2 regions of the Litoribacillus peritrichatus genome follow, and region 2 is predicted to be linked to the other one. Evidence: riboswitches for the same ligand, from Rfam matches in the RefSeq annotation. Region 2 holds a riboswitch; the other holds the start of a gene.
The links. A riboswitch is a leader RNA that binds a small molecule or an ion and turns the genes downstream of it on or off. The one in region 2 is predicted to bind cobalamin.

Region 1 (15,610 bases), on a different contig from region 2:
TTAAAGTTGACTGCTGATCTGGACAGGCTGGCTGATACCGGAAAAGCCCCTGAAATTCCTGAGGTCAGATTAGACATGCCGAGTGCCACAGCTTCCTGATTCGGGTTAATTCGTTGCCTTTGTTTAGCGGCAAAAGATTGTGCTGCGGATAAAGAACTGACGAAGCCAATGATGCTGATGAGGAGGGCGGAGCTGGCCAGACTTTTCCACGTTGCGGATTCCCAATGCATTGATTGCACATCGGGTAAAGCTATGGAGGGTAAGCCGGCCGGAATATCACCAACGACCACAATGCCTTGCTTTGAAAGATCCCAAAAAAAGACGGCCAAAATGGACACCAACATCGCCAATAGCGGTGTTGTTTTGCTTAATGTTTCCGCCAGGAAGCGGGACTGAGTGATTTTGAAAATAAAAAGATTCAAGAGTTTCGGAAAGAAAAACAAAAAGATAAAGGCGCTAAGGCCAATCATCAACGTGTAAGTATTAAGCTCGCTGATGTTTTGAAAGGTAGAACTTAAAACATTAAAGAAGCTTGAGGTGTCGAGTTCGATACCCAATATATTGCCGAATTGACTGGAAGCGATGACCAGCGCTGATGCCGAGATAAATCCGGTGACTACCGGAAAGCTGATGAAGTTGGTTAAAAACCCCAGTCGGAAGATGCCAAAGGCCAATAAAAACCCACCGGACATCGCTGCCAATACAGCTGCGCCCATGATGTATTGGTCATTACTCAATGTAGTACCCAGTTCAGGGGTTGAAAATGCCGAACCTAAAGCCGTTGCGGTCATAATGGAGGTGATCGCAAAAGGTCCCACTGATAACGGCCCGCTCGAACCAAACAGCGCGTAAGCCAATAGGGGCAACATGCTGGCGTACAGACCGAGCTGAGGAGGCAACCCAGCTAATAAAGCATATGCTAGGGACTGAGGAATCAGCATCATGGTGATCACCAGAGCAGCAATGACATCTTCCACTAAAGTTGCCCGATTGTAGTTTTTTGCCCATCGCAATACAGGAAGCAATTGGCCAACGCTTGTTTTTGTCATCTGGATAATTTTTTGAATGTGATAGTGAGTGAAAATACCAAAAGGATTCTGAGGTCGAATGTAATAAAATGGGAGTATGACCTGTCATACATGATAGATCTAATGCAAATGACCTTTTGGCGGTAATTTTGATTTTATCGTTGACTTTAAACTCTAACTTTTTATTATTGACGAAACGTCACTGACGGATCGTCACCTAAAATTATGGCACCAAGACTATTAGACGAAAACAGCCTTAGGGCGCGAGAGCAACAAATCATCGAAGCCGCAATTGAGATTATTCAACGAAATGGTGTTGAGAACTTAACGATGGATAAAGTTGTTTCCGGCGTGCCATTCTCAAAAGGCACGGTTTATAAACACTTTTTAGGTAAAGAAGACCTGATTTTGGCGATCAGTAATTACGCCATGTCGATCTTGGCAGATTTATTTTGTCGTGCGGCTCAGTTTCAGGGCTGCCCGCGTGAAAGAATGATGTTAGTGAACTTCTCGTATTTGTTGTATGCCATTTTGCATCCGGCGTTGTTTAAAACGGCGCAATGTGCAAAAAGCCCAAATGTATACGGTAAGTGCAGTGAGGAGCGGTTAGGCCAACAGGAACAGCTTGAATTTAAGCTGTTGGGCGCGATTCACAGCATTGTTGAAGAAGCGTTGGCCAGTGGCAGTTTTACGTTGCCGGAACACATGAATATACAGCAGGTTTGTTTTGCGAATTGGTCGGTAGGCCACGGCACCATTGGTTTGTTGTCGGACGATGTAGAACAGTGCGAAGGCAGTAATGGCCTGATCGTTGAGCGAGAATTGTTTAATCAGAATAACTTGTTGTTTGATGGTTTACAGTGGGCGCCGTTTACCAAAGATCATGATTACAGAGCAGGGTTAAGAAAGGCTTTGGAAGAGATTTTCCCTGGGGAACTTTTGCTGATTAAGCGATTGGGCCGGGAATTGCAGATTTAATAAAAAAGATAAAATTACGGTGACATTGTTCCAGCCTGAAAGGGCTGAATATTTCGCCGTATTTTTTTACATTATAAGTGACGATTCGTCATGTTAGGAGGGGCAATGAAAGATAAGATATTTGATTTTGTGGGGAAACATCCCATATGGGTCATTTTGGTGAGTTTAATACTCGTCTTTACGGCCGCAAGCGGGGCTCAACACCTTGTTTTTAAAAGTGATTATCGAGTGTTTTTTGGTGAGGATAACCCTCAGCTAATCGCTTTTGAATCCATGCAAAAAGTCTATACCAAGAGTGATAATGTTTCTTTTGTGGTAGTGCCAGCAGACGGTAATGTGTTTACTCCTGAACATTTGGGTGCACTCAAGAAGTTGACCAAAGATGCTTGGCAGGTGCCGTATTCAACCCGTGTTGATTCGGTGACAAACTTTCAATATACCTACGCTGAAGAAGACGACATGATCGTTGAAGATCTGGTGATGAACCCGGATCGTCTCAATGCCGCACAGCTTGAAAACATTAAGCGGATTGCCATTAGTGAGCCCCAATTGGTCAATAAAATTGTCTCGGAATTGGGCCATGTGTCGGTAGTCAATGTTACGGTGCAATTTCCAGGTATTGATCCTATCGTCGAGTTTCCGGAAGTAGCTTCGAAAGTCCGTGAAATGAAGGCGCAATTTCTGGCAGAAAATCCGGGCACGGAAGTGTACTTGTCGGGTATGGTGATGATGAACACCGCCTTCTCTGAAGCCGCTATGAATGATGGCTCGACTTTGATTCCACTAATGTTCTTGGTTGTGATCATTGTGATTGGGGTTTTGCTACGGACCATCTCTGGCACGATCGCCACCGTGACGATCATTATCATGAGCATTGCTGCGACCATGGGTTTGGCCGGGTGGATGGGCTTTTACCTGACAGGGCCGTCTTCCTCTGCTCCGACCATGATTCTGACACTGGCCGTGGCTGACTGTATTCATATCTTAACGTCCATGTTCTATGAAATGCGCCACGGTGCTGAAAAACGACAAGCCATCAGACGCAGCTTGGAAGTTAACTTACAGCCGATCTTTCTGACCAGCATTACAACCGCCATTGGCTTTTTAACCATGAACTTTTCGGATTCTCCGCCGTTTTGGGATTTGGGCAACTTGGTGGCAATCGGCGTGATGTTGGCGTTTGTATTCTCGGTCACGGTGTTCCCTGCATTACTGACGGTGCTGCCTATTCGGGTGAAAGTTCAAGAAGAAGATAAGCAAGACAATATGACGGCACTTGCTAACTTTGTGGTGAGCAAACGTAAGTTGCTATTGCCATTGGTGAGCGTGTTGATCATCGCTTCGGCAGCGTTTATTCCTAACAATGAACTGAATGATGACTTTGTGAAGTACTTTGATGAAACGGTACCTTACCGTTCAGCCACCGACTTCATGCAAGAAAATGTATCTGGTATGACAGTGCTGGAACTTTCAATCAAGTCAGGCGAGCAAAGTGGCATTAACAGCCCGCAATTTCTTAAAACGGTTTCCGATTTCAGCGACTGGTTGCGTTCTCAGCCTAAAATGGATCACGTAAATACCATTACGGACACTTTGAAGCGTTTGAATATGAATATGCACGCCGATGATCCTGCCTGGTATAAATTGCCAACCAATCAGGAAATGGCCGCACAATACTTGCTTCTGTACGAAATGTCGTTGCCTTACGGTTTAGACTTGAACAATCAGCTGGACGTTGCAAAATCTTCCACGCGTGTCGTCGCTACTTATGAGAACTTATCAAGCAATGAAATGATTGCCGCAGAGAAGAGTATTAACGATTGGTTTGCGGTGAATGCTCCGCAGTATCAAGTGGATATTGCCAGCCCAAGTTTGATGTTTGCTCATATTGGGCAACGCAGCATCATAAGTATGCTGGGTGGTACCACCATTGCTTTACTACTGATTTCTGTGTTGCTGGGATTTGCTTTGAAGAGCTGGCGCTATGGTTTAGTCAGCCTGATTCCCAATTTGGTGCCTGCTGCAATGGCGTTTGGTATCTGGGGTCTTGCAAATGGTCAGATTGGCATGAGTTTGTCGGTCGTTGCGGGCATGACCTTGGGTATTGTGGTCGATGATACGGTTCACTTTTTAAGTAAGTACCTCCGTGCCCGTCGTGAAGGCCAGGCCGATTCCATGGCCGCAGTCCATTATGCCTTTGGTAACGTGGGGACTGCGCTTTGGATCACCACCTTTGTGTTGGTTGCCGGGTTCATGGTGTTGGCGCAGTCCACCTTTAAGATGAACGCAGATATGGGCATGTTGACCGCGATGACCATCTTCATTGCTCTGGTCGTGGATTTCTTATTCTTGCCTCCATTATTGATGGCCATTGATAAATCCGTAGAAAAAAAGAAGGCTAACGCCGATGTATCAAAAGCATCAGGTGAGCATTCAGAAACAAAAAATAATTCTTCCGAAGTAACGGTATAAGCGTCTGTTTTAAGACGATAGGAGAACGAATATGACTGCAGTAATAAAACCAAATTTACAAAAGAAATCTGGCTTTAAAGCGATTTTGGCTGGCGTGACTCTGGCCCTGGTAAGTAATCTGTCTTTTGCTTTGACTGCTGAAGAACAAAAAGGCCTGGATATTTCAAAAGAGGCCAAGTTACGGGATCTGGGCTGGGTCGACAGTACATCGGATATGTTGATGGTGTTGAGAAACCAGCAAGGGCAGGAGAGCATCCGTGAAATTAAAATGCGGAACCTGGAAGTGAAAGGCGACGGTGATAAGAGTTTAACCATCTTTAATAAACCGCGAGATGTAAAAGGAACGGCTTTTTTGAGCTTTTCTCATCCGGTGGGTGCTGATGACCAGTGGTTGTATTTACCCTCGCTAAAGCGCGTGAAAAGAATTGCTTCACGTAATAAATCCGGCCCTTTTATGGGGTCAGAATTTGCCTTTGAAGATCTCAGTTCGTTTGAAGTTGAAAAGTACACTTATAAATATTTAGGTGATGAAGTGGTTCATGGCCTGGACAGTTTTATGGTGGAACAGTACCCGGTTGATGAAAACTCCGGTTATACTCGTCGCGTCGTTTGGATTGATAAAGAAGAATATCGAGTTCAGAAGATCGATTTTTACGACCGTAAAAACTCATTGCTGAAAACGTTAACTTATGTGGATTATCAGCGCTATTTAGGTAAACATTGGCGCGCTGACCTTATGCAGATGGTGAATCATCAGAACGGTAAAAGCACTGAGTTGAAGTGGGATAATTATGCCTTTAAGACTGGCCTGGAAGATGGAGACTTTAATCGTAACTCTCTGAAACGAGTTCGATAAATGTTATGAGTACGACAATAATAACAAGCACGAAAACAACTGAATCAGCACTTAATCGCGTGACTAAAATATCGGCCCTGGCAGCATCCATGCTGCTGGGCGTCAACGTTCAATCGGCCGAGTTTGAATTCTCCGGCCGGGTGGGTGTTGAGGGACGGTATTTTTTTGAGACCGCTCAATACGAGGATCAGTTAAATCATGGTCAAGCGTCAGTATTTGCGGAGCCTGAGGTGTATTGGGGCTGGAACGATGGTAATGACAGTGTCACCTTCAAACCCTTTATTCGAGCAGACGGTCAGGACAGTGAACGTTCTCATGGGGATATCCGAGAGCTTTCATACATACATGCAGGTGATGACTGGGAGCTTCGTGCAGGCATTCGAAAAGAGTTCTGGGGGGTGACTGAGTTCCAGCATTTGGTGGATGTCATTAACCAAACAGATGCAGTTGAAGATTTTGATGGTGAAGACAAATTAGGCCAGCAAATGATCAACCTTTCGGTGGTGAATGACTGGGGGATTGTGGATCTGTTCTTGTTGCCGGGCTTTCGTGAGCGTACTTTTCCGGGTGAAGATGGTCGTCTTCGTGGTCCTGTCAGGGTTGATACCGATGATGTGGAATATGAATCCTCTGCAGAAGAAAAGCATTTGGATGTGGCTGCCAGGTGGACTCACACACTGGGCGACTTTGATGTCGGAACCTACTGGTTCCACGGAACCAATCGTGATCCGGTGTTAACGCCAACGTTTGAAGATGGCGAAGTGGTGCTGAAACAGTATTACAACCAGATGGATCAAGTCGGGATTGATGTTCAGGCCACTATAGATGAGTGGTTATGGAAGTTTGAGACCATCTATCGTGGCACAGACGAAGAGGATTTTTTTGCTACTCAGGCGGGTTTTGAGTATACCTACGTGGGTGTATTTGAAAGTGCTGCAGATTTAGGTTGGCTGGTTGAATACAGCTGGGATTCTCGCGGCGAAGGCGATTTTGATGACCCGGGTTCTGCCTTCCAAAATGATATCTTCTTTGGTTCTCGGCTTGCTTTGAATGATATTCAAAGCAGTGAACTTTTGGCCGGTTTCAGTTCTGATCTTGATCACAACGCTTACAGCTTTTTGATTGAAGCGAGTCGTCGATTTGGCGAAAGCTTTAAAGGCAGCCTGGACGTTAGGATGTTCCAAAGTACTCACGATGCAGATCAGATTTATGCCATTCGTGATGATGACCATGTTCAGCTGACCTGGGAGTGGTATTACTGAGTCTTCAGTCTACGCTGAGCAAATGTGACTTACTGGCTGTAACGCTGTTATACGGATAAACCCATCTTCGTCGCTTTTATCGACTCTGGCTTCCACAGAGAAATGTTGGCGAAGGTGGCTCTCTGTGAGTATTTCTTCCGGTTTGCCATCCGCTACAACTTGCTGGTTCGCCAGTATGATTAATCGGTCGCAAAATCGCGCTGCCATGTTCAGATCATGAATTGCCGTTATGATGACATGTCCTTCTCTGGCCAACGTTTTCAGCAGCGCTAATACTTCAAGCTGGTGGCACAAATCCAGGCTGGCGGTGGGTTCATCGAGGATGAGAATGGGCGTTTCCTGAGCTAGGGCCCTGGCAATAAATACCCGTTGCCGCTCACCACCAGACAGTTCCGTGACACTTCGATCGGCCATCTTGAGCAGGTCGGTCTTTTCCATTGCATGCATTATGCGGGACTGGTCGTACTCACCTTCAGGTTCAAAGGACTTCAGATGCGGGTGTCGACCCATTGCGACTACCTCCCGAACCGAGAATGCATAATCAATGCTGGTATCTTGTGGTACAAATGAAATGTATTGGGCGATGAGTTTTCGCTTGAATGTTTTCAGCGATGCGCCTGAGAGTGTTACTTCCCCTTGATTGGGCTTTGATATGCCTGTGAGTAATTTAAGCAAGGTGGACTTGCCCGCACCGTTCGCCCCAATTAAGCCCACAAACTCACCGCTGGTTTTGTTGTTTTCCTGAGCATTTAGGTGTTGGCTTTGTATGCCAAATTCGAGTGAAATATTGTCGAGCACAACGTTTTTGGGGTATGAAAACGTCAGCTTTGTACAGCTCAGAAGAGGGGCGTTTTTTGAAGTCATTCGTGCGCTCCTGCGTGTTCTGGTTGGCTTTCTTGAGATTTATTTTCTGGTCGATCGAACCTTGTTCGCCATTGTTGTAGCTGGTTGGAATCGCCTACAACATGAAATCGCTGGCGTAGCGCTATTCTGGCGGCAAGCCGTCTTAAGCGATTAGCCGGAGCAGGGTAGTTGCCGGCGCTTTCTGAATGATTCAGAGCAGCGATAATGCGTTCTTTTTCATCGAGGTAATCTGGCAGACCATATTGTTTGAGTATTTGTTGGAAACACTGATGGGCGTTGAGATCGAATGGAGTCTGATTTCCTACTGCATCAAAACACGGAGAGGCAGGATAAAGCATCAGACCTGAGATTAACCCTTTAGGGATGGGGGAGTTCGCCGGGTGATGCAAACCGGATGCGAGCAGTTTAGGAAGTACGTGGGTGTGTGGTCCTTCGGGGGATTTTTCGATCCCGATGGGCTGATAAACTTCAAGGCGACCTATCCGGGATAAAAAGGCTCTATGTGGGTGATGTTTTAAAATATGTCCAAACGCAACGTTGTCTTCAGCCAGAATGTCGGTGCCTTCAGCGGCTCTGAGTGCGGTGATTAACTCTGGGGTCGAGGTTCGGATGCAGACATCGACGTAAGGGGTTTTTAGCCCTAAATCAAACAAAACATCAGCTTGGTTTGCTTCCAGAATACTGTGTTGATCAGGCCCGAGCTCGGTAATGGTTTCACGGTGATGCATTTTGGCTGAGCTTTCAGGCAAACAAAACGCAACCGCTTGCCCCCAAAGGTCGCGATCTTTACGGGAGGTTTCGTAGGCTACAGCGGTGCATTCCGTGAGGTTTTCGATGCGCAGCGCGCCACGGCTGGTTGCAATGGTGAGCGGATCGTTTGGTGATTGATCGTTTGGTGTTATAAGCCGTTCTTCCCCTTCATCGTAGAGAAACTCACCTAAGGCACCGAACGTGCCTAAACTCCAGCTGCTTTGGTGATTGTTCAGGTGTTCTAAAATCAAACTTTTCATGTATTTCCCTATTAGGACGAACCTGTTGTCGTTGACTCAGATGGAGGCTTTTGAAGCCCAATCTTTTTTGATCAAAAGAAACAAAAAGAAGGGCGCGCCCAAGCTTGCGGTAGCGACTCCCAGTGGAATAGCCCGGTCTGTAAATGCCCAGCGAAGCAGTAAGTCCGCGCCAACCAACGTGATTGCACCACCTAAGGCGGATGCGGGCAGCAAATAACGATGATGGGGCCCAAGCATTAAACGCATAATGTGAGGCACGACTAATCCGACAAAGCCAATGGCACCGCACACAGAGACCGTAGCGCCGACCAAAAGTGCAGTAATCACCAGTAATTTTCTTCGGACTTGATCAACACTCACGCCAATTGAGGCCGCGTGTGTTTCCCCTAACAACATGGCGTCTAAATCGCGGGCATAAAACAACAGTAAGCTGATTCCTGAAACAGCAAACGGCAATATCAATAAAACATGATCCCAGGTCCGGGCTTCAATGCCTCCCATGGTCCAGTAGACAATGGTTTTGCCGACATCCCAATTGTTGAGCGATAAAGCCAGAATCATCGATGATGCAGCACTGTTTAAAGCCCCGAGAGCGACGCCCGCCAGAAGTAAAGTGCCAATGGTGGTTTGGCCTCTGTGGCTGGCGATTCGGTAGACTACAAATAAAGTGATGGCCGAACCGATGAATGCAAATGTGGGTAAAGCCCAGACTGTTATGGCTGCAAGACCAGAGTAGAGCGCGATGACGGCGCCCAATGAAGCACCGGCGGAGACGCCTAAGACTGAAGGGGAGGCCAGTGGGTTTCGAAACATCCCTTGCATTACAGCGCCGCAAATGGCCAGGCAGGCACCTGCAAATATGCCGATGATGATTCGTGGCATACGAACATCCAGGATGACATTATTCATCCAGGGGCGAATATTGATGTGGTCTGTATTTAATAATTCTAAATCAAACATGGCCACAAATTGGTTGGCCAAAATGCCGGAAAGCTGGTTCAGAGAAATGTTTGCTGGCCCGTGAACCATGTTGATCATCACACAGAGGATTAATAGCAGTAACAAGACACATAAGCCGAAGGCTTGTTTTGTGATTGGTCTTGAGGGATTAAGGCGCATGGGCATGATCCTTTGGTATTGGGCGGGTGTTTATGAAGGGGACTTTGTTGGGGTTATGCGCTTTGATCAGAAGTTCAGAAACCTGTTGAATGCCATCCCAACTGTATTGCGAAACAGAAAGAACCCACGCGCCTTTCAAGCCATAAACCCGGTTATTCTTAACGGCATTCACGTTTTGCCAGGCGGGCAACTTTTTTAACGTTTGAGCCGGATCTAACTTTGAATCCATTGACCAGCCTCGCATGAGAATAACGTCCGGCTCTAAGCCCATGGCCATTTCTGCACTGATTTTTTGTATTCCGGTTAAGCCCGTCTCACGCATAACATTGTGGCCGCCAGCCAAGGTAATTATTTCATCGATGGTGGTGTTTTGGCCCGAGGAATAACCGTTCAGGTTGTAATACAGGACGCGGGGTGGGCTTTGCTTATGTGAGCTTTGTAGCTTTTGGTGGGTATCTTTAGTGTGTTTTAACGAGTTAAGCAATGTAGTGGCTTGAAAGTCTGTGTCGGTTACTTTTCCCACAACTTTAATGTTGTTCTCAATGTGACTGAAGGTATTACCGCCAGCTAACCGAACCACGGGAACCTGAGCATTCAACAATAACCGAACCGTATCCGCTTGCGTGTATTCGCCTATGAATACCAAGTCCGGCTCAAGTGCCAGGATGGATTCTACTTCACTGCTGATTCGCTTAATGTGTGGTGGATAGACGTTGGGAATGTTGGATAACTGAGGGTTATCGACCAGATTAGTGACGGCCACGATGCGGCGATGGTCGACCAGTTCGTGAAGAATTTCATCGGTGCCTAAGGTTACGGAAATAATCCGTTCAGGTGGCTTTTGCAAAATAATTTCTTCCCTGGTGGGATCAATTAATACCATAGGGAAACCAGCGCTTTCGTCAGTGCTTTCTTTTGTACTTTCTTTTGTACTTTCTTTTGTGATCAGTATGGCGGTTGAGGAAAGCGCGTTGGCATCGAATAAACCTACTTTCAGCTCTGAAAGCCACAGCAAGATGCCACTGAGAAGAATCAGCAGGCCGCATATCGTGGGTTTCGTGAGTGAAAGCATGGTTTATTCTCTTTTAGAGTTTATTTAAAGAAAAAAGGAGAAGGGCACTTTATAAGCTGCCCCGTAACGTTACACCTACCATGGCGTTGATGCCTTTTGTGCCATAGGTTGCCACTTCCTCGTACTCTTCATCCAGCAGGTTTTCAACCCTGCAAAAAAACTCGACCTGGTCATTCAAGGTATGACTCAGGGCTAAATTCAGCAAGGCAAACTCGGAGAGTGTTTTTTGACTGGTGTTCCAGTTTTCATCAAAAATTAAGTCATCTTGCTGGCCGTTGTATTGAACGCCACCGGTAATCCGGGTCTTGTCGTTTGGAAATAGGTAGCTACTGTTCAAACTTGCGATGTGTTTTGCTCTTCGAACCAGTTCTTTTCCGTCGCCATTATCGCTGTCCGTATAGGTGTAGCCTGCGTCGATTCTAAAGTTGTACGCTGGGTTGAGTGTCGCACTGACCTCCACACCTTTGATCTTAGAATCGCTTGGCAGGTTGATGGAGGTTTGTCCGGCACCTGTGATCATATTTCGAACGTCGGAATGGAAGTAAGTTACATCAATGTATCCATCAACGGCGTCGAAATGGTATTCAGTCCCCAAATCCCAGGTGACGTTTTTTTCGGGTTTTAAGTTTTCGTTCCCTTTATAGGTTTCGCTAGAACCGTAAAGTTGGTATAGCCCTGGGTTTTTAATACCAGTGCCTTTACTTGCGTGAATTCGAAGGTCAGATGAGAGCCACCCTGCCAGGGTAAAGCGATAGGTATTATCGTTTTGAAATTCACTGTTGAGGTCTCGACGACCGGCTAGGGTGGCAAACCATTGATCATTTAAGCTCACGCCGTACTCCAATGCGAAACCGGAAGCATCCATTTCTCGATCAATCGTGGACCATCCTTTGGTGTAAAAGCTTTCTTCTTCGCGTTCAGCTGCAAAGGTTATTCGGTGATCTACGTTGGATGATGCTGCATCGCTTTCAAAATAGACATCACTTTGATATTCATATTTTCTGCGCTTGCCTTTATTTTTTGAGCTTAGCGTTCCTTCTTTGAAAGATTCTCTGTTACTGTCGCTGTTGGACACGCCAAACGACTGCTGCCACTGATCATCAAAAAGTGAAAGGTTTGAAGACAGTCTTGCGAATTTCTGACGTACTTCATCGTTTTGGTCAGCATCCACTGCTCTTGGGCGGGGATCAGCTGATCCGGGAACGGAAGTAAAACTATCACTGTCGCTGTCTGCCTCTGTATGTCGGAGGTTCAGTTCAAAAGATAGATTGTCGTTCGCTTGTACGCCTCCACGAAAGCTCAACGTGCCGTTTCGGTAACCGTCTTCTTCATGATTGCCATCTTTCTCGTTGGCATCAGAAATGCCATCGGTATGAACAAGAGAACCACTCAAAGAATAGTGGTAGATATCACTGCCTGAGTTTAAGTTGAATGACTCCTGATGTGTTCCGTAACTGCCGGCCTCAAAGCTGACTTTTCCGTTCAAAGGGCCATTGCCTTTTTTGGTGATGATGTTGATCACACCACCCATCGCATCGCTGCCCCAAAGCGCACTTTGAGCACCGCGAAGCACTTCAATACGTTCAATCTCAAGGCTCATCAGGTGAGCAAAGTTATATTCGGAACCGTTGGCAACATCATTCACTTCAATGCCGTCAATTAATACCAGTGTTTGGTTGGCTTCTGCGCCGCGAATACGCACCTGGGTGAAAGAACCGGCGGCACCGTTACGGCTGACGGCAACACCAGGTACGTCTCTTAATGCGTCCGAAACGGTTCGAACCTGATTTTGCTCAAGGTATTCTGAATCCAGCACGGTCATAGCGCTGCCGGTTGCTGCACGGCTCATTTCCACTTTGGAAGCACTGACAACAATCTCCATTGCGTGCTCTGTTTCAGCGGGTTCCGATGCCAGCAGAGATTGAGAACAGAGTGTCAAAGAGGGGATTAATACCTTGAATGCAGATGATAATGTTGTTTGTTTGTTTGGCGTCATAATTACGCTCCGTCATTGCCCTGGGGTGCAGGAATAGGAGCTGGATGTGCGTTTCTCCTTAGGTTCAACGCACAGCAGACAAACGCCATACGAACGGAGATCGCAAAAAAACGGGAACAGAGAAACAACGAGGCATACACCACGGACTCACTTCCAGCAACAATAATTGAGTTATTGTCACCGTTTCGGAATCCGCCCTGACAAACATCCCCGTTTGAAGGTAGGTGACGCGTTCAACGGCAGGTCTCCTGACTCACAGGTCTTAGTCTCCAACTCACCTTCCCGAGAAAATGCTCAGTGGTATTTTGAATTGGAACTCGCTGTTTACAGTTGCGGGGGCAGCCACGGATTTCAACCGTGTTCCCTATTAATCTCAGTTAAGAGAACCGTTTACGGGGGCGCATTTTACATAAAGGAATTTTGAAAGCAAGAGATAACCAGTATTCTGGTTTCTGTCGGGTATTGATTGTTGTGGCTGGTAAGTCTTTTGAACATTCTAGTATTATTTGCGCTTTATCATCATTCATAATGGTTGCCAGAAAACATTGTCTTTATTGTGCTTGTATGAACTTTTCGTTGTAGTGCCCCTTTTTAACATCATACTTTTTATCAAATTATTCATCATTCGCTGAAATAGACAAGAATCAGATCAGTTGACAGGCTGAATCCGGTTGAAAAGTCACGGATTCAGGAAAGAGAAATGGACTAACTAAATAGTCCCAAATTTACATAGCCGTAGTAGTCTAAAATGTAACTGAATAGGGCTGAAAAAAGTAAAGTAAAGAAAGAATACATAAAAATAATACTAAAAAGAGTTTCAATTGAATTGGCAAAACTTCTGAAGTCAAATCATTTATAGTGGTGTTTCATGATCCTATCAGTTTTAGATCGGTTTTTTAGTGCAACATTTAATGAAATACAAATAACACGGAAAAACCAACTATCTTGAGGGATGATATCTGGGTGATTTTGAAATTCAATTTTTAATCTTCTATCCAATGTAAACGCTAAAAATATGAGTGACATGTATATTAGAGCGAGTGAGCCTAAGGCCAGGATCGCGAGAGAAATTTCTATTAAATCTACTCTGGTCATATCTTCCTAGCGGCTGACAAATTTGCCAACCTTAAATTTTCTCTAAAGTAAATCAAAGTCTATTAAACCAAAGTATTCCGCTGGGTAGGCTAATAGCCCTAAAGTAATCATTGCTAGGCCTGAAAATACGTAAACGAAACAAATAATGATTTCTAGAGCAGTTGCGTGACTACGAAAGTCAAACCCGTTGTAATGATATTGCATTATTTTGTTGTTTATCGATCTGCTTTTAAAAACAACATTTAATGCAATGTTAATTACTCTAAAAAACCAAGTTGTTTGTACAGTAATGTCTGGATGATTAATGAATACTTTTTTAAGTCGTCTATCAACTGTGAGGCTCACAAGTATTAATGTAAAACAAGTCAAAATTAATAGACCGGCTACCCCAAAAGAAAAAACCACTGAAAATAAATCGTAATTTGTCATGATGTCTATCTAATACTTAACTTTAGGGCAAGCTAAAGTAGCCCTAAGTTTATAAATCCTAAGTACTCAAGGGGGTATGCTGAAAGCAGAATGATAATAAAAACAATAAAAGCATACAGGGACAGAAAACAGAATATCTTTTCGGGTAACGTGGCAAAACTTCTGAAATCAAAGCCCTTGTAGTGGTGTATCATTACTCTGTCGTTTTTTGATCTATTTTTAATCGCAACATTAAGGGAAATAGAAACTACTCGAAAAAACCAAGTCTCTTGAATAATGATTTCTGGGTGGCTTTCGAACTTTCTCTTTAAACGCCGATCTAGCGTTACTGAGATAAATATCAAAGCGACATATATAATAAGTATACAGCCAACAGAACCAAAGCTAATTAAGGTCTCTAATGCTTCATATGTTTTCATAATTAGTATGCTATCTGATCATAAATATGACGTGTGCTAGAGACTATTAATTTATCAGAAATAACAGCTACCGCTCCAGCCAAAATAATACCTAATACTATTCCAAATGGTCCTAACAAGAAGGCGAAGGAATAGGCTCCAATACCTAACCCAGCAAGCATTCCTACGCCTTGCGCCCAGGCTTCGCGCTGCCAGTTACCTCCGTTTAAACGCATTTGATCCACTGCTTGATATCTGAAATACCCATCTAAAGCTACCATCCCATAACCAAGACCTTTACCGTATCTGGCAAACTTGGCCAAACTGGTTGCTCCGGAAGAGGTTGTGATTGGTATGGTTCGGTTAGCCATGATAACAGGTCTGCCTGGCCTTGCTATTGTGTAGGATTCCATTTTGGCAGGGTATTTGTTGAAGAAGTTCAACGTTTCATTATTAAACTTTATCTGCATTTCTTTGAACGCGTTGGCTACCTTGAGCTTTGCCATTGAAAGTGTGTTTGGCGCAGCGCGATGATTTTTAAAACCATGATATTCTGCAAGGGCATCGTCGTATTTTTTTAAAGCCATTAGAAAGCTGCTTGCTCTGGCCGTGGCGGCTCCTAAGCCACCGCCACCGAACGTATTCAAATCTGGAGCAATATCCCTTAATCCTAATCTTTCAGACACTTCTGCTAACGCGAGCGCTTGGTGGCCCGTCATTGTTTCCGTTATCTTTGATAGGTTTTGGATACTTGAAGGAGAGCTTTGAAGTAAAAAACGTTGAGACGCTGAACCTACCTCATTCGTTTTTCCTGGTAAAATAATTGCCTGACCCGATCTTAAATTACTTGAGGGACTAAGATGGGGGTTTAAGCTTTTCAGATCGCTTGTTAGATTTTGATTGTTAGATGAGTTACAAACACTTTCCAGTGTATCGCCATTTTGGCAAATATATAGACCAGACATTTTAAAACGTACCCATAGAATTAATTCAGAAAAAATCAGATGGGATTTAACAAAGCGAGAACAGGT
Region 2 (15,610 bases):
CGATACCACCCATAATATCACTGAAACGGGCACGCTCTTCTGAAGCCTGAAGCTCAGCCCTTAATGGACCGACTTGTTTGGCCACCGCGCGTTCCACAAGTTTGGCCAAGTCAGAATTGTTTATTTGTTCTAACGCCTGAGAATCAGGGGGTGACCCTGAGCTGCCATTCGACTCAGAAGAAACGCTGTGCTCACCAGCAAAGTCACTCTTATTGATGTTCCACGTCGCCAGGTGCCCGTCACCGGTATTCGCTACCACTTCGTAATCCGCTGCCTGGTCGGCTTGATAAACAAATTCCCCGGCTTCATTTAATTCAACCTGAGTTAATGGCTCTCCGCTTAATGCCTGATTGATAACTACCTTGGCCCCCGGAGCCGGCCCGCCACCAGCAAAGTACACGTAACCATGAATCTCACTCTCACCTTCCGCATATGCAAAAACCTTGAGTAAATGGCTGTAACCCACAGAAGGGGCAATCAAACAAAGCACTACAAACAGTTTTGCAGTTAATTTCAATCGGGCAGTCACGAAGGTTTTACTCCCAAAAGTTCAGGGGATACTTTACTGATGAAAGATAACGTCACCGCAGTGATAGCGGCTTCCGCTAATATTAAAGGAATGTAGGTCGCCAGGATCACTTTACTGGACGCCAGGTATTCAGATCCGCTCACCACAAGAGAAAGGCCAACCAACACCCCGGTCAACCCTGCCCCCAACAAGCCGGCACACGCCCCCAACATCGCAATACTGCGATTTGATTCCGCAAAAGAACGAAGTATAAAAGGCCGAATAATGAACCCACAAAGAAGCGCCGGTGCAGCAATATTAAACGCATTTACGCCAAGTGCAATCAAGCCGCCATGCCCGAAAAATATCGCTTGCATAAGTAGAGCCACTAAAATGGCCGGTACGGCAGTCCAGCCTAAAATGACCCCCATTAAACCATTCAACAATAAATGAACGCTGCTCGGCCCGACAGGCACACTGACCAGAGATGAAACAAAAAAGGCTGCAGCAAGCACTGCAGCCTGAGGAATGTTTTCGTTGTTTAATCGTTTAAACGCTAAACCCGCTAACGTTGCAGTGGCAAGCGCGCCACTGACAACGACAGGCAAGGCTAAAACACCATCAGGTATATGAGCCACTGTATTAGTTCTCGCTATTTCATATCTCGGGTTTGAACCCAAATCAGAGCACCTTGCTCAACAGGCACCATTTCGCCTTTCGGGTTCTTCATTTTTTCATCAGACTCTAATAAAGCAGCAAAGCCCCACCAACCTGCTTTTGGCATAGCATAACTGAAAACACCATTCGCATCGGCTTTAATCACCTGAGTGATGTAAGGGTCGGAAGGCATGGTCACTGACCCGTCATTTTTCCACTCCACTTCCACTTCCGCAAAAGGAACGGCCAAACCATTTTTCTTCACCACACCTTGAAATAAGTTACCCGCCCACAGACCGTAAGGTCTGACTAGCGGTTCAATTTCTACCGGCAGTCCAACCATGGTATCCCAGCCTTCTTCTGAGCCATACGCATCCACCACAACTTTCGTGTAATGCACAATCATAACGCCTTCGGCTGGCTCCCAGTAAGGAGCAGGTTCAATATAAAAAATATAATCTCCCGGCTTTTTAAACTTATATTCTGCTTTATAGGCCGTAACATCATTAACTTGATACGGTGTCAGAGCAGACATTAAGTTTTCTTTTCCGAACGGAGAAACAACGCCAAATTGCGAAGGGTGCGCCATATTCATTTCAGGCCCCTGGCTCATTGGATGTGTAAACACCATATTAATATCGATATTTCGTGCGGTGTTCTCATTCACAATATCATTCGAAGGAATTAGCTCCTGAAAGTGAGCCAAAGCATGTTGAGCGAATACACTTTGACCAATCAAAGCAAAAACCAAATAAATAAAGTTCAATTTTTTCATAATGTTACCAATTTTTATTAAACAAGATTACAAACATAAATATTACTAAATAATAATTCGTAATACCAAACAAACAAAATATCCCTCTGCGGGGCTACTAAAGTTAACAACGATTAAGTTTTCGGATGTGTATGCGTGTGGAAGTGCTCTGACGTACCGTGCTTATGCTTTTCACCCTGAACTTCGGCAGGAACCAGATTCAGCTTACCGTGCCTGACACCCGCCTGGCTGATAATCGCATTGGCAAATGCCTGTACCTCAGCAATACGCCCTTGCAGCACCACCGTTTCCATGCAGTTATCATGATCTAAATGAACGTGTAAGGTAGAAATGGCTACATCATGGTGATGATGTTGTACCCGAGTAAGCCTTCTGGCAAGCTCTCGTTCGTCATGGTTGTATACGTAGGTCAAGGTGCCAACACAGTGGCCATTCTTATCCTGTTCCACAACATCCGATTCAAGCTTGTCGCGAATGAGATCCCGGATTGCCTCTGAACGATTTTTATACCCATTCACCTTCAGATAAGACTCAAATTTCTCAATCAAGTCCTCATCAAGCGAAACAGAAATGCGTTCTAAAGCCACGTTCGGTCTTCCTTTGCTACCAAAATTTATCAGCGGATCTTGCTGTGCTTTCATCAAACACAGCAAAATCACTTTCTCAAACGAACATTAAGATCATACCAACTTTATATCATGCCAAATTCAGTGACATGCTATTAAGCCGCAGGATTATAAAGACGACGCTCAAACACACCGGAATCTTTAAAACGGTGCACAGTTTTTGCGCCTGCAAGCACGGCCAAATCAATCAAAGGTTCAACCAGAATCACAGAGGTGTACGCCAGGCAGAATGAGCCAACAGACGCCAGGTTCTCAGCGCCAAATCCGCTGCCATAGAACGCCCAAAATGCCACCCAGGAAATAATTCCACCTTGATAAGCGGCCGATAGTTTAAGAGTTTGAAGGTACGTCAAATCTTTATACGCTGTTTGCTCAGGAATCACCTTCTTGGCAACCCAGCTCATTGCAAACAAAGGCATCAGCAAAGTGGTTACATTCATTCCGTATTGCGGCAGATCAAACGGAGCAAAGAACGCCCCCTGAATGAACAAGCCTGCCGCGAGGCCAATGGCAGCCGGAGCCATGCCAAAAATAAGAAACAAAGTAGACCCCAGAATGATATGGACTTCTGAGACACCTACCGGTTCTTTGGGGTACACTTCAAAGAAAATAAATACAAAAAGTGTGGTCAATAAGCTTTTCACGACCAAAGAGCCGAAGCCACTTTGTTTAATGGCATCCAGCGCCAGCTTAGACATTATGCCAAAAGAGACGGCCGAAGAGCCGTAGCTCAATAAAAGTTTAGCGCCATTCACAACGCCTGGTTCAATATGCATCGAGTCTTGTTTCCTATTTCTTTCCGAATAGATATGAAGACCCCGTTAAAGCGCGGTCGCTTTAATCAGGTATCTTCGATGAGTTTCGAGCAGGTTTCCTGGCTTACATCGGCATACACTCTAACCTTCCCAGCTATTGCCAGTGGATAGAGATACCATTTAGATGATCACAGTTGCGGAGACAGCGACGGATTAAACACCGTACTTCCCTTTTACTTCACGTAGTGAACACTCGAACGGGAGCAAACTATGGCAAAACCCCGGCCATGTCAATCACGGCGCTGAATTAATGCGCCTTATTCAGGTTCCTTTTGAAAAACGGCCGAGTTCATTGCCTCGATGATCAACTCAGTGACGGACTTACGCTCCTCTTGTTCTTCACGAAGAGATTCACTGTAAGCCTTCTGTTCCTCTCTCAAGTTGTTCAAACGTTCGAGCGCTTCAGCCACATCGGGAGAAATTCGAATGAGACCGGCTTCAGCTTCTTCCTCTGCAGCCCCATCAGACTCCGCCTGTAAGGCAAAGTTTTTAATCTCATCCTCAATATCCTCTTCACTCATGACCTTCGGCTGATTCGGTTGACGGTTTTCCTCAGTGTGATCCACCAAATCAATTTCCTGAACGGAGCGAACTTCACCATTTTCCATCAACATCACGCCATTCGCTTTTATATTTCCTAAAGGCAAACCTTCCCGAGAAACCAAATCAAAATCGGCCGCCGAAGACCCAAGATAAATTGCACCAACCCCCGTTTCTTTCAGGGTTAACAGACTGTCATTCCCCTGCTCATCGGTGACCCAGACTTTCAATTGATCAAACACAGGATCAGACTCATCGATCCATAAATTACCGTCGTGATCAAATTCAGCCAACTCCTCAAAGCCCCTTCCCGTTGCAGGTCCAAAAAGCTCAGAACCATCATCAACCGAACCATTACCGTTACGATCCAGCATCAAATAACCACTGCCCTTACCCAAAGTCGCTATCGTTTCAGCCACACCATCACTGTCGATGTCGAACTCAAAAAACTGATCATTCAAGGTCGCACTCTCTGAGCCAAAGTTAATGACCAATGGATCAACCATCGGCGAAACATTAACCAACAGCTCAGAACTTGTTTCGATCGTCTCAGAACGCTCCATGGCCAAATACAACCCAAAATTGATCACCCGACCATCTGACGTACTCACTGTCCCATAGCCGTTATATATCTGAGATTGCTCGGTGTAGGAGCGCGTGTACTGTTCAACACGCATCAACCCAGAGCCTCTTGCCGTCAGTGGTTGCAGATTGAGATCTTCCACCATCGTCGTGACATTAATAATGTTATTTCCGGGAACCTCAAGCGGTACTTGCTCACCAACAGCCTGAATACTATTAGCGGAAACAGCGTTCGCTGCGACAACATTCGCTGCGGCAACATTTACTGGGACAGCATTCACTGCGACAGCATTCACTGCGACAGCATTCACTGCGACAGCATTCACTGGGACAGCCACTCGTGAAGCCGCCTTATTTCCCTGAAGAACAACATCCGCAGCTGCACGCACAAAATCCGAAGACCTGAATTTCTTCGCTTCTGTCGGATCTGTGTTTTTTGTTTCTGTAGCTCCCAAAGAAATATCACTTGAGCGATACGCATACTGCTCAAGCTCTTGCTGGTATTTTAGCTTCGCATTTTCTGAGATACCGACAATCACGCCATTGGAAAAGTTTCCTTGCTCACCTTCGAGCAACTCATCATCACCAATCAATGCGTTTTGTTTTGACTCGTATTGATATAAACGTCGCGCAGCAGAGTCCATCTGCACTTCCGATGCAACAATCTTCATAAAACCTCCAGCCTGAATGTTTTTAAGCGGCCAAGCTTAAAAACGTAAACCTCCATTAGAGGTTATCGGCGGGCACAAAAAGCAATCGACTACCTTCTGTCTGGAATCACAAAAAATACTTGCCACACACCAACACAAGCTGCCGAAAACACAAAAACAGCAACAAAATTTTTAGTATTGACTATAGTAAATAGAGGTATTTTCTGTGAGTTATATTATGAACTTATTGACTGATAGTTTATTCAAATATTTCGTAATACCCGTCGTCAGCGTGTTCCTGATTTCACTTTTCTGCTTCTGGTTGGTCATCCCTTCATACATTAAAGATCATGCAATCAGCCAAGCTGTCATGTCGTCTGAAAAGAAAGTACAGGAGTATAAAATTCTCCGGGGTTACTACACTAAAAACGTCATCAAAAAAGTCATTTCCAACTCTGACTTAAAAGGGTCGTTTAATCACAAAACAGAACAAAACTCGATTCCATTACCCGCCACCCTTATCCATGATTTATCTTCTGAGTTCGAAAAAAAAGGATTAAGCCTCAAGCTCTACAGCGCCTTCCCCTTCCCTAACCGGGCTAGCCGCCGCTTAGACAGCTTCGAACAAGACGCCTGGGATTATCTGCAAAACAATCCTAAAGAGCGCTTTTACCGTATCGAAGAACAAAACGACAAACAAACACTGCGCGTCGCCATTGCGGACACTATGTCTGCTCAGGTGTGTGTTACCTGCCATAACAAACACCCTGAAACCCCCAAAAACGACTGGAATCTGGGCGATGTGCGAGGCGTTTTGGAAGTAAAAACAGACATTTCCAACCAAATTGGCACAGGCCAGTCTCTCTCGTATTTACTGCTTATTATTCTTGCAGTGTTTATGATTGTTCTCTTAATGATCCTTGCTGTTGTCTACCGACAAGTCATTCAGAAAAAACTGATGTGGCTAAACAAAGGGCTTACGGACATATACGAGGGTAAATCTCACATTGATGAAGGGCTGGATGAACGAGGTAATAATGAAATCACCCATATCGTTAGAGCCTTCAACCGGGTAAACCAAAAGTCTCATGCAACGGAGTCACTGTTGGGCGATATGTCCAGTGATTTGGTGAATGTATCCAATCATGTCACCGACGACGCAAACTCCACATTGGCGTCTATGAACAAACAATCTCAGGCCACCGACCATCTGGTTTCCTCGGTCGCAGAACTGTCATCAGCCATTGAAACCATTACCTCCGACTCTCTACATGCAACCGAGCTTATTCAGAACGCAGCAAAGGCCGCCAACGAAGGCAAGTCTGAAATCATGGTGTCTTCCGACTTAATCAGCTCTCTCGCCAGCGAAGTCCAGAATGCAACCGCATCCATTGAAATGCTCGGCAAGGATACCGAAGAGATCGGCAGCGTATTGGATGTCATCAAAGGCATTGCCGAACAAACCAATTTACTGGCACTCAATGCCGCCATTGAAGCAGCACGAGCAGGAGAACAAGGCAGAGGTTTTGCCGTTGTCGCCGATGAAGTCAGAACGTTAGCCAGCCGGACTCAATCCTCTACCGAAGAGATTCAGAATATGATTGAGAAATTGCAAAACGGCGCAGCCAAAGCCATATCCGTTATTCAGAACGGGCAGACTAAAGCCGAAGAATGCGTTACCCAATTTGAATCGGTTTCAGGGTCAATTTCTACCATATCTGACGCCATGACTTCAGCAACGGAAATGAACGCTAATATCCAGGAACTATCCACCAAACAGAATACTCAGATGGAGGATGTGACCGAACAAATACAAAATATCTCAGAACTCTCTCATAAAACCGCTAACGAAGCGGAATCCTTAGCGAAGAGCGCTGAACAGCTAAACACGCTCTCCCACTCGATCAAGACGAAATAAGGTACGTAGGTTCATCGCCCTCAACCCAGGGGGCGTATTTTTTCATTATGGAAGTAAAGCGGTCAGACTCTAAAAAGTTGGTTAACCACACCTTTACACGCCCATAATCCGACTGATCGAACCACGCCTTATCAACATGCGCGAACTGGCGAATGAATGGTGCTATGGCTGCGTCAGCCAAACTGAAATGGTCGCCCATCAGGAAGTCATGCTTCATCAGCTTATTCTCCAACAACGTCAGGAAAGTTTCGCCTTTGGCCCGATAATTTTCTTCGGAGTCTTCAGGAAAACGCACCGAGTATTTATAGCGGTCTAAATGCCCTTTAAATTCATTATCATTCATCTCAACCAATGCTAGCGCCTCATTCAACAACAACTCGTTATTATTAAGCAGCCAGCCGTTCGGATCGTTTTGAGTCAGAGCCCACAGCATGATGTCAAAACTCTCATCAACCACCAGTCCCTCTCCAACCCACAACACGGGCACCGTGCCTTTAGGTGACAACGTCAACATATGGCTCGGCTTATTTTTCAAGGTGATTTCTCTCAGTTCAACATTAATGCCACTTTGTTTGATCGCAATCCTGGCGCGCATTGCATAAGGGCAACGCCTGAAAGAATATAAAACAGGCACTTTAAATTTGGACGTCATAAAACCAATCAACACTCAATATGGAGCCGAGAGTCTAATTTATTCAACCAGATAATCAACCGCTGTCGTAATTCGCACTGAAGGTTTCATGTTATGATGCGGCCATTCACCCACTCATATTCCATTTTCGTCGAGTTCTCTATGGCACTAAAAGCAACCATTTTCAAAGCAGACATTCAGATTTCAGACATGGATAGGCACTACTACGCAGGTCACGAGCTTACGATTGCTCGACACCCATCAGAAACAGATGAACGAATGATGCTCAGAGTATTAGCCTTCGCCTTGTATGCTCATGAGCAACTTTCTTTCACCAAAGGTTTGAGTACTGATGATGAACCCGACTTGTGGCAAAAAAGCTTGTCTGACGAAATCGAGCTTTGGATAGACCTTGGTCAACCCGATGAAAAAAGAATACGCAAAGCCGCAGGCAAATCTAAGCAGGTTATTTTAATCACTTACGGCGGAAACTCAGCGCAAGTCTGGTGGGATCAAAACCAGGATAAGTTTGACCGCTTTAACAACCTGAGCATTTTAAACATCGATGAGACGGCATCAAAAGCTTTAACGGAGCTGACCGACAGAAACATGCAGCTTCAATGCACCATTCAGGATGGCCAAATCTGGTTGGGCAACGAAACAACCACCGTTGAAATTACCCCACCCCGGCTAAAAACCAACTAACGCTCTATATCACTATCAAAAACTGCACCACGCTCAAAAACCACATCACTATCAACAACAATGTCGCTAAAAAACTACAGCACTAGCGAAAAAGGATGGCCCGTCACGAACGATGTTTCGCCCACGGGTCGACGGCAGGTATAGCAGAATGGGCAGGTTTAGCAGAATGACCGCTAGACTGCTCTCCTGTGCGCATTTCTAAAAACAACTGCTCCACTTTCGTTCTCGCCCAAGGCGTTCGCCTAAGAAACTTCAAGCTGGACTTGATGCTTGGGTCTTTCTTAAAACAGTTAATTTGTATTCGCCGAGCCATTTCTTCCCACTCATAGTAATCAACCAACTCCTCAAGAATATTCTCAAGCGTCATACCGTGTAACGGATCATGCGACTGAGAGTGATTTTTGTCCGAACCTGACATAGAGAACTCCAATTAAACGTCTATTATTAATGCATTCTAACCCATTTACCGATCTATTTGATCATGGAACCGAGAAATGACTGCTTCCAGCTCTGAACCACTTCACCAAAAAACCTGTCAGGCTTGCCAGGCCGGAGCCCCCCAAGTCACCGATCAGGAAGCCGAGACGTTACTTAACACTCTACCTGGCTGGAGCATTATCGACACATCAGGCACCAAACAACTTATCGGCGTATTTAAGTTTAAAAACTTCGTAGCGGCCTTGGACTTCACCAACAAAGTCGGCGAGGAAGCAGAAAAAGAAAACCATCACCCGGAAATCAGAACAGAATGGGGTAAAACCACTGTTTTATGGTGGACACACAAAATTCATGGCCTGCACATGAATGATTTCGTTATGGCTGCCAGAACCAGTCAAATCTATCAGCGTTCAACCACGAAAGAATGATTTAACATCAAACCATGACAACAATAAAAAAATAACCAAGGATGAGGCGATGACCCGAAAAACAAGCTATCACACCTGCAATCTATGTGAAGCCATGTGCGGCTTGGCAATAGAAACGGATAACGAGCAAATTCTGTCAATCAAAGGTGATAAGCAGGATTCTTTCAGTCGTGGTTACATTTGCCCTAAAGCAACGGCATTGCAAGACATATACGAAGATCCGGAACGCCTGACCAAACCACTGGAACGCACTGAACACGGCTGGACAACCATAGCGTGGGAAGAAGCTTTTGATAAAGTGGCCGCAAATCTAAAACGAATCCAGACACAATACGGGCAAAATTCAGTAGGAACCTATTTAGGCAACCCTAATGTACACAACATGGGAGCACTGCTTTTTGGCCGTGAGTTGTTGCAAACCCTCAATACTAAGAACATGTACTCGGCCACCTCCGTTGATCAACTACCTCACCACCTAGTGGCATCCAAGCTTTTCGGTCACATGCTTAAAATGCCCGTTCCCGACATCGATCGAACCGACTTTTTTTTAATGCTTGGCGCCAATCCTGTGGCCTCCAACGGCAGCATCATGACCAGCCCGGACATTAAAAACCGAATCAAAGCCATTCAGAAACGCGGAGGAAAAATCATTGTCATCGACCCCCGTAAAACAGAAACGGCCGAAATGGCGAATAAACACCATTTCATAAAGCCCGGCACAGACGCCTTATTGCTGCTCGCAATGATTCATGTAATTTTTGAAAGCAACATCATAGACGATCGCTGTAATCACTTGCTCTCCAATGAGCTGGATGCACTAAGAGAAGATGTCATCCCATATTCGCCGGAACGCGTTGCAGATAAAGTAGGCATGGACTCCGTTGAAATCCGACGCTTAACCTATGCGTTCAGCGAAGCAAAGAAACCGGTATGTTATGGCAGAATGGGAGCCTCAGTTCAGTCATTTGGCACATTAAGCCAATACCTGATCATGGTCTTCAACCTACTGAATGGCCGAGTCGATACCGAAGGCGGAATGATGTTTACCCAACCCGCTGCCGACTTACTTAGCCATACCAGCAAAGGCCATTTCGACCGATACCGCTCACGCGTCAGAAACCTACCAGAATTTAACGGGGAGTTTCCGGTTGCGACTCTTGCAGATGAAATCCTGACGCCCGGCAAAGATCAGATTAAAGCCATGATCTTCGCCGCAGGCAATCCTGTAATATCCACCCCGAATGGCAACAAACTGGATAAGGCACTCCAGGAATTGGACTTTGTGGTCTCGATTGACTTTTACCTCAACGAAACCAATCGACATGCAAACATCATCTTACCGCCCGTTTCTCAATTAGAGCGGGATCACTACGATTTAATCTTTAATTTACTTTCGGTTCGCAACACCGCCAAATTCTCTCCGGCCCTCTTTAGCGCGCCAAACAACGCCAAGCAAGACTGGGAAATTTACCTTTCATTGACGGATCGTTTGAAAAGCAAAAAATCACTCAGAGACAAATTGATTCATCGCTTCCATAAAAAATACGGGCCGACAGCGCAACTGGACTTACTGCTCAGAACCGGCCCCTATGGCAAATTATTAAACCCTTTTTCAGGCTTAACCCTAAAAGCATTAAAGTCCAACCCTCATGGCATAGATTTAGGGCCACTCAAGCCACAACTGCCAAACGGGCTTCGAACCAAGAACAAACAAATAGAGTTATCCCGCGATTTCTTCATGAAAGATTTAACGCGCCTTGAGAATACGTTCTTTAAACAACCCCAGGCAGACAAAGAGGACAAGGCCAACTTCACTTTGATTGGAAGGCGACACATCAGAAGTAACAATTCCTGGATGCACAACAGCCGCAGGCTGGTCAAAGGCAAAAGCCGCTGTACTGTCATGATGCACTCTTCGGATTGTCACGCTCTCAAGCTAAAAGACGGTGAAACTGTAGAGATCACCTCTTCGGTAGGCAGCATCACCTTACCCATTGAAATCACGGATCAAATAGCCAAAGGCGTCATCAGTATACCTCACGGCTGGGGTCACAATAAAAAAGGCACTCGATGGTCTACCGCCGAAAAGTACGCTGGTGCCAATGCCAACGACTTAACCGACGACAACATGATTGATCAGTTTTGTGGCACAGCCGTGTTAAATGGCCTTACCGTTAAGGTTTGTCCGAAGACAAAACCCAACACGTCCCAACAAAAACACCGTGAAGCAGCAGAACCAGAGGCACAGGAAGCCTAAATCAACATATTCTGAGAGAGAAAAAACAGAAAAAGCCCATAATTTAAGTGTATGAATGACTTAAGTTATGGGCTTTTTAGCGAAAAGATTACATTATGTCTGTTTTCTCAAACGGTTTGATATAGTGTTGAGCAAACTTCCATTCTTTGTCTTGCTCCATATGATATTCCATCTCACGAGGGTTGGTTTCTTGTTCAAGAACACTCTTCAGATAGTCGTCCGCAACATACGGGTCATACACCCTGAGAAACAAGTTATAACAACCATTCCATGTTGATTTTGCTAAAAACAGCGCGTTATTCTCTTCTGTTAGCTTAGTCACCAAAGCGCCACAAAATTTATCAACGATTTCTTTTTCTTCCGGTGTCGGTTGCCCGGTGGTTAACTGGGCTTCACATTCAATGACAATCGCCAAATGCCACCCGAACACTTCTTTATGTTTGAAATGCGCCAAAGCTTTATTTACAGAGCAATACGCAGGCATTTTATGCTCTTCCCACGTCAAACTGCCGTGCTCTTCTTTGGGAATACTCACATCGTACTGGGTGATTTTTTCATCTGTCATGGTTTGTTCACTATAAAAGATTGATCAACAGGTGCGCGATTATAACGGAAGACAAAACATCTGGCATCAGTAATATCCTGATGCCAGACTCTTGAAAGGGTCGACCAATGCACTTTAGAAAGGAGGGATTAATTAAGCCGTAAGTTTCTGAAACTCTTCATGATCATACAGAGGTTTTAGTGCCTCATCCGACATCAGATAAGCTTTATAAGAATCCGACTGTTTTAACGCTTCACCAAGATACTGAATGGCTTCATCGTAGAGACCAAGCGCCGTATAAGAACACGCCAACTGATAAAAAGCATGGCTGTTATGTGAGTCTATGCTTAACGCTTGGCGACACAGGTTTGCAGCCCATTGAGGCTCGCCAATTTCAAGAACCGCATCCGCTTTATAAGTCAAAGCTTCACAGTCTCCTGGCTTCAGTTTCAAAATCTGATCATAAACCAGAATTTTGTTCTGGTGGTTATTTTCCTGACCAGCACGCAACCATAGAGATTGTATTTCCTGAGTCAGCTCAATTTCTTCTTTATTCTGCCTGATATGACGTGTCTTCTGAGTTAACTGCTTTTCAATATGAGATAAACGTCCTTCATATTCTTTGACCAATTTAGCAATTTCTTCATCCGCCAACGAATGAACACGGTCTTTAATGTCCCGGATGGAATTCCACCCTACCACCACCAAAATGGAACTCGCCGCTGCAATCAAATAAAAGAAGTAAGTCACCGTATCTGTGGCATAGGTAACGCCCCGGTCAATCGAATTAATTTGTCTGTCGACAATCTGTTGGATCAACTCTGCTTTCTGAGCGCCGAGATCAACACGCAGCTGCTTGATTTCATCCAACACATAACGCTCGATAAAAGGCGTATACAACGGCTTCTCCAAAGCGTTAACACGCTCCAGTACTTGCTCTTTCTCTATTTTCACGTCAGGTTCTTTTTCCTGCACCGCTTTATCCTGCACTTCAGCAGATACAGCCCATCCCGTGACAGAGAAAGAGACAAACAGAACAAACGCTAAGATGCGAGACATATAGCGCGCCCATGATCGTGAATTTCAACTAAACGACTGTGCAATGCCTGAATGGATTCATCGTAGTCCGACTCATTCAGAATGAACTGCATGTCCACTTGTCTCATGGATTGATGCATCGCCAACACAGAAATATTCTTTTCAGCCAGCGCATTAACGGCTTGCGCCAAAATACCTGGTACTTGCATGTCACTGCCGATAGCAGAAACGATCGCAATCTTACGGAAGTTAACTTCAGCATCAGCAAAGCTTTCTTCCAGCACTTTCACAATACGCTTAATGGTCTTCAAGTTGGTCGACACATAATGTGAAACAGTATTCGCATTGATGTCTTTAGCAACAACATTCACCTTGAAGCGATCAATGGTGGCCAAAATAGTCGAATCATACTTGCTGATGTTACCTGCCATGTCCTGATCAAAAACTTCGATCCCGTACACGCCCTTACAGCCGGCAATAATTTCAACTCTAGGAACATCACTCACGTAGTCACTGGTGATTAAAGTACCTGTGTGTTCCGGCTCAAAGGTATTTTTTACCCTTAACGGAATATTGCTTTGACGAAGCCCCTTCGCGGCCTTCGGGTGAATCGCTTCCATACCAAGATTGGCCAGTTGATCCGCTACGTCATAGTTTGTTCGGCCAATGGGCACAGCTTTACGAACCCCGACCAACCTTGGGTCAGCACTGCTAAGGTGAAATTCTTTATGAATAATGGCTTCAGCGGCCTGCGTAACAACCGCAATCCGGCTGAAGGTCATCTCACTGTAGCCTCGGTCAAAGGTAGACATCAACCCAGTGTCGGTATGAGCATAGCCAGTAACAATCGGCAATTCATTTTGAATATCAATATCAGCAAACGCCTTTTCAATGTGCTCATCAAGACTGAATTGCTGTTCCAGCTTCCACCCCGTCAGATCTACAAAACGGGTATTGAATCCATCAGACTCCAGCAACTTTGCCATATTCCAGGCGCTGTGTGCCTCACCAAGACTTGCCAGCATTTCACGAACCGCAATCAAGTGCTGATCCAAGGAAAAATGCCCATGCTGACATAAAGACTGAAGGTTGGTCAGGCAATCTTTAACATCGTCAATCCGGCGCTCGATGAATTGATCCGCTTCCTTACCCAAAGCACGATCAATGAACAAATCCTGATTGATGGCCAAAAACTGGTATTTCAGTTTTTCAATTTCATCTTCCCAGTTGCTGTCATTAACACTGTCTGAGAACAAGGCATAAATGCCAGGTTGGCCAGTTTTTTTATGTTCCAGTAACTTATCCGTTATGCCGCCATAGGCCGACACAACAAACACACGACCATAAGGCGAGTTGCCATCATGCTTCTTAATAATATTATCTCGAACAGACTGGTAATCACTCATTGAAGTGCCACCAATCTTTTCAACACTATGATTCTTCATTCCGATCCTTTCATCTTTGAATACAATTCTCACAGCTTCGATTTGCAGGAGCCGATTTTAGCTTTTCAAACTCAATGGCTTCACCACACGCCTCACAACGTCCGCCGAAATCGGTATCCAGCCAAGCTAATGTCTTGGTTAAGTCCAGAATTTCACGCTGAGCGTTATCAATTACCTGCTGCTCAATACTGGAAAGCTCTTTGGCTGGCACAATAGGCCAGCCATCATCTGCATTCGATTCGCTTGCTGTTTTAACGTTTTCTTTGATTAACTCATTGAGTAACTCAACTCTGAACTGAATCACTTCTTTAAGCTCTTCCACCTGAGTGGCTGTCATAATCATGTTACGTCACCTTTATGTTCAAAATAGCAAACAAAAAAGACGAGCAATCAGTCAATGGCGTCAGCTGTGAGTTCGTATGCACCATCTTTATTATGAACTTCCTTCCCGTTTAAAGGAGGATTAAACACACAAGCCATTTTCATTTCAGATCGAGCCCGTAAGATGTGTTTATCATTCTTATCAAGAATGTAAATTGTCCCAGGGCTAATAGGATAGACCTGACCATCCTCTAACGACTCTACCTCTCCTTCGCCGGACATACAAAACACTGATTCCAAATGATTCTGATAATGCATTTGAAATTCAGCGTCTTTATAAATCGTGGTGACATGGAAAGAAAAACCCATTTTATCTTCTTTTAGCAGAAGACGCGTACTGTCCCAGTTGCCTTTAGGGTCTTTAATAAAGCGATTGGATTGCTCTGCATCCTGTAACTGTCTAACTATCATAACCTATTTCCAGCGAGTTGATTAAGTAAAGAAGATTTAAAACACCCATTAACTGATTAAACGAAGATCTTCAAAGTAGTCATTTTCTTCAGGCATCTCATCTTCACCCTGACAAACCTCTTTGATCGCCTTCTCAACAATATCCAGGCCCTTCGCTAAACTGGCGTTTGAAATCGTCAATGGACACAAGAATTTAATCACCTGATCATCACAACCACTGGTTTCAATGATAAGATTCTGCTGAAAACACTTCTTAGTTAC

Region 1: another riboswitch for cobalamin. It lies ahead of ABD744_RS18140 (TonB-dependent receptor plug domain-containing protein); the one in region 2 lies ahead of ABD744_RS08555 (energy-coupling factor ABC transporter permease).

Annotation. Positions count from the first base shown of each region.
Region 1 is NZ_BAABBN010000012.1:354,985-370,594, reverse strand. It holds gene ABD744_RS18185 (SulP family inorganic anion transporter) at 1-1,049, opposite strand, end outside; gene ABD744_RS18180 (TetR/AcrR family transcriptional regulator) at 1,254-2,006, shown strand; gene ABD744_RS18175 (efflux RND transporter permease subunit) at 2,112-4,478, shown strand; gene ABD744_RS18170 (outer membrane lipoprotein-sorting protein) at 4,510-5,334, shown strand; gene ABD744_RS18165 (hypothetical protein) at 5,340-6,596, shown strand; gene ABD744_RS18160 (ABC transporter ATP-binding protein) at 6,606-7,460, opposite strand; gene ABD744_RS18155 (DUF6925 family protein) at 7,457-8,470, opposite strand; gene ABD744_RS18150 (FecCD family ABC transporter permease) at 8,507-9,589, opposite strand; gene ABD744_RS18145 (ABC transporter substrate-binding protein) at 9,579-10,661, opposite strand; gene ABD744_RS18140 (TonB-dependent receptor plug domain-containing protein) at 10,711-12,657, opposite strand; cobalamin riboswitch at 12,879-13,063, opposite strand; gene ABD744_RS18135 (hypothetical protein) at 13,795-14,181, opposite strand; gene ABD744_RS18130 (hypothetical protein) at 14,214-14,600, opposite strand; gene ABD744_RS18125 (LysM peptidoglycan-binding domain-containing protein) at 14,603-15,544, opposite strand.
Region 2 is NZ_BAABBN010000004.1:1,603,355-1,618,964, forward strand. It holds gene ABD744_RS08535 (hypothetical protein) at 1-529, opposite strand, end outside; gene cbiM (cobalt transporter CbiM) at 526-1,146, opposite strand; gene ABD744_RS08545 (DUF4198 domain-containing protein) at 1,161-1,940, opposite strand; gene nikR (nickel-responsive transcriptional regulator NikR) at 2,054-2,527, opposite strand; gene ABD744_RS08555 (energy-coupling factor ABC transporter permease) at 2,662-3,342, opposite strand; cobalamin riboswitch at 3,414-3,593, opposite strand; gene ABD744_RS08560 (hypothetical protein) at 3,639-5,174, opposite strand; gene ABD744_RS08565 (methyl-accepting chemotaxis protein) at 5,392-7,071, shown strand; gene ABD744_RS08570 (glutathione S-transferase) at 7,058-7,723, opposite strand; gene ABD744_RS08575 (YaeQ family protein) at 7,865-8,407, shown strand; gene ABD744_RS08580 (VF530 family protein) at 8,511-8,825, opposite strand; gene ABD744_RS08585 (4a-hydroxytetrahydrobiopterin dehydratase) at 8,902-9,273, shown strand; gene ABD744_RS08590 (molybdopterin-dependent oxidoreductase) at 9,323-11,530, shown strand; gene ABD744_RS08595 (DUF695 domain-containing protein) at 11,619-12,095, opposite strand; gene ABD744_RS08600 (tetratricopeptide repeat protein) at 12,228-13,133, opposite strand; gene ABD744_RS08605 (aspartate kinase) at 13,118-14,557, opposite strand; gene ABD744_RS08610 (hypothetical protein) at 14,568-14,900, opposite strand; gene ABD744_RS08615 (ectoine synthase) at 14,948-15,349, opposite strand; gene ectB (diaminobutyrate--2-oxoglutarate transaminase) at 15,398-15,610, opposite strand, start outside.